Roseimaritima multifibrata: one gene and its partner. The protein of the gene in region 2 interacts with the protein of the main gene of each other region in a pairwise test. Links are inferred from orthologs where the notes say so. Each region holds a gene or a part of one and is shown on either strand. Other genes may lie near its edges. The genes, in order: ssb and priA.

The links.
Region 1: the proteins of priA (region 2) and ssb interact in binary tests that used the Escherichia coli proteins (3 or more experiments, as listed by UniProt). The link is inferred for Roseimaritima multifibrata from one-to-one orthologs.

What each region holds. Positions count from the first base shown.
Region 1 is NZ_CP036262.1:1,846,939-1,850,053, reverse strand. What follows is about bases 321-3,115. They hold ssb (single-stranded DNA-binding protein), read right to left. Parts: upstream 2,055-3,115; coding sequence 1,587-2,054; downstream 321-1,586. Other genes in these bases: pth (aminoacyl-tRNA hydrolase), read right to left, coding at 2,597-3,115; rpsF (30S ribosomal protein S6), read right to left, coding at 2,091-2,498; rplI (50S ribosomal protein L9), read right to left, coding at 954-1,499. UniProt on the Escherichia coli protein: Plays an important role in DNA replication, recombination and repair. Binds to ssDNA and to an array of partner proteins to recruit them to their sites of action during DNA metabolism. Acts as a sliding platform that migrates on DNA via reptation.
Region 2 is NZ_CP036262.1:6,176,083-6,179,421, reverse strand. What follows is about bases 253-3,271. They hold priA (replication restart helicase PriA), read left to right. Parts: upstream 253-577; coding sequence 578-2,965; downstream 2,966-3,271. Other genes in these bases: nadD (nicotinate (nicotinamide) nucleotide adenylyltransferase), read right to left, coding at 253-321. In the rest of the region: more of nadD, read right to left, coding at 1-252.

The DNA of each region.
Region 1 (3,115 bases), 4.3 Mb from region 2 along the record:
CAACCAGTCCAGAAGCCATCAACATTCTTAGCGGAACGGCGCAAGCCGTCCGGCCAGCGTCTCCTAAAACCAAACCATCACCAACCGCTCTGCGCCCTCAACCAATCCAGGTGCAAAAATCTTAGCGGAACGGCGCAAGCCGTCCGGCCAGCGTCTCCTAAAACCAAACCATCACCAACCGCTCTGCGCCCTCAACCAATCCAGGTGCAAAAATCTTAGCGGAACGGCGCAAGCCGTCCGGCCCATTCATGCTGTTTTCTATACCCGTTTGCCGGACGGCTCGCGCCGTTCCGCTAAGAAAGTTGATGGCATTGAGTTTGCGTCGATCCGCTAGAAGCGTGCGTTTTACAAATGAAGAAAGCCTAGCTCCCCTCGCCCCTAAGCGAGATCCTTATTGCGGAAGAAATCTCTGCTAGCTCATTGCGTGATCCCTGCCTCTTTGTTTGATTTAGAGGAGCTCGCTTGGGGGAGAGGGGGAGATTTCCAGGCGACGATTTTGCAGCCAAGAGGTGGTGAACGCCTCGGATCTCAAGCGATTATGCCACACCTTGTCCAACGCTGTCGGCCCCTCTCCCCCAGCCCCTCTTCCCCAGCCCCTCTCCCCCAAAACAAGCCATTGAATCGCACCTCATTGCATTAGCTGGCGAACCGTTGATTCAGTATCAAACCTGTTTTAAGCGAGCTTGTTTTGAGGGCGAGGGGAGCCAGACTTCCTTCATTTTTAAATCGCACGTCCGCTAAGAAGACGAAGCCCCTCTCTCTTACGGACATAAAAAAAGGACCGCAAACCATGTTTGGTTTGCGATCCCTACTTGATGGGGCTGACAGGAATTGAACCTGCACTTCCGAAGAAACTAGATCCTAAATCTAGCGCGTCTGCCAGTTCCGCCACAGCCCCGGGCGATTCGGCATGTAATTTACACTACAGGCCGAATTAAATCGAGAGCAACTTTCTAAATTCGTGCAGCTTCTTCTTCGGCACCAACGGTTGGAACGACCCAGACTTTCAATTCTGCATCGACTTCGGAGTGAAGGTGAATTGAAACGGTGTACAAACCAAGTTCCTTCAAAGGACCTTGCAGGCGAACCTGATCCTGAGGAATGGTGATTCCAACTTCCTTGAGGGCATCGGCGATATCTTGAGGTCCGACGCTACCGTAAAGCAGGCCTTCGTCGTTTGCATTCGCTTCGATGGTGATCGACTGGCGACTGATTTCAGCTGCACGGGAGCGGTACTCGACCAATTTCTCCAGTTCCAACTGACGCAATTTTTCACGATGCTTTTCGACCATCCGCATGTGATGTTCGGTAGCGACGGTCGCCAAGCCTTGTGGAAGCAAAAAGTTATTGGCGTGCCCTGGTTTGACTTCAACAATATCGCCCTGCTTTCCAAGGTGCTCAACATTGTGAATCAACAGCAACTGGACTCCGCCATTTTCGCCGCGTGGGAGGTGATTAAAGATGGAGTTTCTACTGCGGCGAGTTTTGGTTTTGGACATGGTTCGGAACCTTGAAATATCGACAACAAGTCGGCGCTGTTTAATAAATGTGAGTGTATAAAGTTGAATCAGACCAGCGGTAGAATACTAAAACGGGATATCCGTTTCTCCGTAGCCTGACCCACCGTTACTGGATTGGGAAGCAGGCGAATTAGCGGGAGGGTTTGAGCGTGGGGCACTTGATTGTTCTTCATAGCCACCTCCGCCACTTCCACTTCCGCCACCACTGCGTCCACCGAGCATCTGCATCCGTTCACAGACGACCCGTAGCTTTGATTTCTTCTGCCCTTCGACTTCCCAGGTATCCAGTTTCAGACGACCTTCCACAAGGATAGGGGCACCTTTGCCGAGGTATTCACCGGCGACCTCCGCGGTCCGTCCCCAGAGGGTAACGTCCACAAACGTAACTTCTTCGACCCACTCTCCATTCTGCCCTTTACGGCGGTCATTAATGGCCATACCGATATCGGTCACAGCGGTCCCACCGGGCGTGTGCCGAAGTTCGATATCGCGGGTAATATTCCCTACCAATACAACTCGGTTGTAACTGGCCATGAAAGATATCCTCGCAAGCAGGGGGTCTAAAAAGCTTTAGCTAGCCGTGGTGGCTGCTTCGGCATCTGCCGTTTCTTCAGGCTTATCTTCGCCTTCGGCGTCCTCTTGACGATATTCGCCACGAGCATTCGCCAACATTGGCTCGACCAAACGAGGATCAATGCGAAGGGTCATCTGACGAATAACCCCTTCGTGCAGGTGAAGTGCCCGATCCAAATCGGTCAATCGCTTGCCTTCAGCACGGAAATAAAGCAACCAGTAGGTTCCTTTTTGATGTCCGTCCATAGGGTAGGCAAGACGCTGTTCCATCCAAAGGCGACTTGCCAGGACTTCACCGTCAATACCTGCGATCAGATCACTCAACGCGGACGCAACCCCACCTGGGTCGCGGGCGTACTTATTGCTGTCCAGAATCAACAGCGTTTCGTATACGTTTAATGCCACGGTGGCACGGCCTCCAACAGGAATGTCTAAAAATGTGTGGAACGTTTCGGTCGACAGCTCAATTAAGTTGTCAATTTTGCCGCTAACCTGACCTCAGGTCAATCGGACTCATCTTTGCCATTGTAGCGATTCATACAAAACGCAAGATCATGCTGCACCCAGTCTGCCGCAGCAAAGGCGGCTCGCTGAACCGCTTGATCAACGGTTGCCTGTTCGCTTGATTTGAACTTACTGAGCACGTAGTCCGGCACATTCCACCCACTTGGAGGCGGATCGATCCCAACTCGCAGTCTTGGCACCCGATCAGTCGCCAGGTGCCGAATAACATCAGCAAGTCCTTTTTGCCCTCCCGCCGAACCTCCGGCACGAATCCGGAGTCTTCCGAGAGGAAGGTTCATATCATCACAGACAACCAAAACATCGGCTGCCGATAATTTGTAAAAATCAGTCGCTTGGCGTACGCTCAGGCCACTGGCATTCATGTACTTCAAAGGGCAGAGTAAGCCCACTTTAGTTCCTTCGACAGATCCTTCGATCCAGTCGCCATCAAATCGTCCCCGAGGAGAATCCCCGCCAATCATTTTGGCGAATTCAGCGGCCATTGCAAACCCAACGTT
Region 2 (3,339 bases):
ATCGGATCCGATGATCAGGACCAAGTCCGCTTTCGGCTGTTCATCGTGAATCGACTGCAAAGTATCGACCGTGTAGCTGGTCCCCCCACGCTTCAGTTCTCGGTCATCGACTTCGAGGAACGGCGTGCCACCGACGGCCAAGCGAAGCATTTCTAGTCGGTGCTCTGCAGCGGTATGCGAATCGGTCGGTTTTAGCGGCGAATGGGCGGCCGGCACCAGCCGCAATTGATCTAGCCGCAACGATTCCCAGGCATGCACCGCGATCAGCAAGTGTCCTAAATGTATCGGGTCAAAAGAGCCGCCAAAGAGGCCGATTCGCATGTCAGTGGTCACTTTGCGTGAAAAGGAACAAGTATTTTCAGCCTTTGCTCTTTTTCAAAGCGCGTTCACGCCGCTTCAAAGAGCATCTAGGCTTAAGGAACGGTCGTGAAATAGGTGTCGTCTTTCACTTCCGCGAAAGGAGCGAAATGTAGGACGGAGTTTCCGATCGCAGCTAAGTCCACATTAACGAGGACCAGAGGTGTCCGCTAGCGAGCGAAGAATCAGGGGGACTTCACTTGTTTCCCCCGAGGCGGATATGTTGTCAGATAGCGTTGCATTTCCACAATCTGAATTCCCTTCCTCTCTGCGGCCCAGCGAGATCATGCCAGCGGCCTCATCCTCGTCCGACGACCCGAGCCGCCAGGCGGAGCTTTTTGAAACCGATCCGCCTCCCTGGGAACTGGAAGCTGAGGAGGATTTTGAAGCGGCCGCGATCGTTTTTTCGGAAAACCCTTACGGCCCACTGCATTATAAAATTCCTCCCGCACTGGAAGGGATCGTGCAGCCAGGTTTGCGGGTTCGAGTTCCACTGGGGCGTGGGAATCGAACCGTGGTGGGCTGGTGTATCGGGGTGGAAAAAAGTGAACTGCCGGCCCGTGCGTTAAAAGATATTCTGGCGGTTACCGATGAAGACCCACTGTGTGATGCCCGCTTGATCAAGCTGGTTCTTTGGATGAGCCACTACTATCAGGCACCCGCGGGGCAGGTGTTTGATGCTTTGATTCCCGCTGGGGTGCGGTCGGGGGCGGGGACAAGGGAGCAGGTCTTTTTTACCCCCGCTGCGATGGCTTTGGATGACGCACAAGTCGATGCGTTGCCAGTCAAACAACAGTCGGCGATCCGCCAGTTGTTGATCTCCGATAAACCGTTGACGGCGGTGCAGATTGCGGACCTTGCCGAGTGTACGGAAGGACCGATTCGGGAACTGCGAAAGAAGGGGTTCTTGCGGGCGGAGACACGAAGAGTGTTGACGGCCAGTGGTCCACCGCCGTCCCGCAAAAATTTTCAAAAGGGAGAAATCCCTGATCTGACCGGCCCGCAGGCGGAAGCGTACGAGCAGATTCGAGATGCGGTTCACAAGGATCAGCAGCATACGTTTGTGTTGCATGGAGTCACCGGCAGCGGAAAGACGGAAGTCTATATCCGTTCGATCGAAGCCGCCGTGGCTCAGGGCAAACAAGCGATTGTCCTTGTGCCCGAGATCAGTTTGACTCCGCAAACGCGTCACCGTTTTCAGAATCGGTTTGCCGAAGTGGCGGTTTTGCATTCGCAGATGAGTGCCGTGGAAAGGCATTATCATTGGCAGCGGATTCGCAGCGGCCAAGTGCAAGTGGTGGTGGGAGCACGGAGCGCCATTTTTGCTCCCTTGCCACGCTTGGGATTAATCGTTCTGGACGAGGAACATGATGGATCGTTCAAGCAGGATAAAGCCCCGCGATACCATGCCCGCCGAGTCGCCTACGTTCGCTCGCAGATCGAAAAAATCCCGTTGGTGTTAGGGAGTGCGACGCCTTCATTGGAAACCTGGCACGCAACCAACACGGGGCACGCGACTCTAATCCAGTTGAACCAACGTATTGCCGACCGCCCGATGCCACACGTGCAGTTGGTCGATTTGCGGACTCCAGGTGAGCGGACCGGCGGAGCGATCAGCCGTCCCTTGCAGAATGCGGTCAAAGAAACGCTGGCCGAAAATGGGCAGGTCATTTTACTGCTGAATCGAAGAGGGTTCGCGACCACCATTCAGTGTCCTTCCTGCGGGCATGTGGTGGCGTGTCCCGAATGCGATATGCCGTTGACGCATCACCGGGATGGCGGCAAGGCGGTCTGTCATTACTGCGATTACCAAATCCCTACGCCTCCGTGGTGTCCAGCCTGTCGGTTTGATGGGATCCGCTATAGCGGGCTGGGAACCCAAAAATTAGAAGTCGAGGTGAAGGCTCGATTTCCTGGCGCCAAAATCGCTCGGATGGATAGCGATACGATGCGGCGCCCCGGCAGCCATGAGCGAGTCTTGGCAGCCTTCCGTGAAGGCGAACTGCAGATCCTGTTGGGAACCCAGATGATTGCCAAGGGACTTGATTTTCCAAATGTGTTGCTGGTGGGCGTCATCAACGCGGACAGCGCGTTGCATTTCCCCGATTTCCGTGCTTCCGAACGAACGTTTCAGTTGGTGACTCAGGTTGCCGGCAGGACCGGGCGGGGGGATCGCGGAGGCCGTGTGGTCGTGCAGACGTTTTCACCGGAGCACCCGGCCATTCAGGCAGCGTCCCATCACGACTATCAGACATTCGCCGAAACGGAAATGCTGCAGCGAAGGAAGTATGATTACCCACCGCTCGGTAGCGTGGCGCGGATAATCATTCGTGGACCGGTGGAAGAAACGACCGAAGCGTTTGCCGACACGATCGTAGAAAAACTGGAATTAACGCGAGACAAACTCGCCGCGGAAGTGAGGATCTTGGGACCTGCACCGCCTCCCGTCGCAAAGATCCGTGGGAAGTACCGCTTTCATATCTTGTTGCAGGCGAAAGATTCGACATCGTTAGGAGAAACGATTCGAAGAGCGGTCGCGATGTTGAAAACAAATTCAAAAGACGAAATCCAGTTCGTCATCGATATCGATCCGATCGACATGCTGTAATGGGCCAGCGGGAACCGTCCCCTCTACTTCTTATCGGAACGGCGCAAGCCGTCCGGCAGGGGCCGTCCCCTCTACTTGTTAGCGGAACGGCGCGAGCCGTCCGGCAGGGGGCATGGGCTTGAGCAGGTTCTTTTTAACCCAGCGGGCGGTAGATATTTGCCGGCGGCGCGAGCCGCCGGATCGCTGCGAGAGCATAGTCTAGCCCAGCGGGCGACAGAATTGGGTGGGAGGAAATTCTGTCGCCCGCTGGGCTTTGCCATCGGCTTTTTATGCTCCGGCGGCTGACGCCGCCGGCAAGTATTTGTCGCCCTCCGGGCTTTTTTTTTTTGCTCTGGTAACTGAGGCCTGGCCGGTAGGGGGCGTCCCCTCTACTT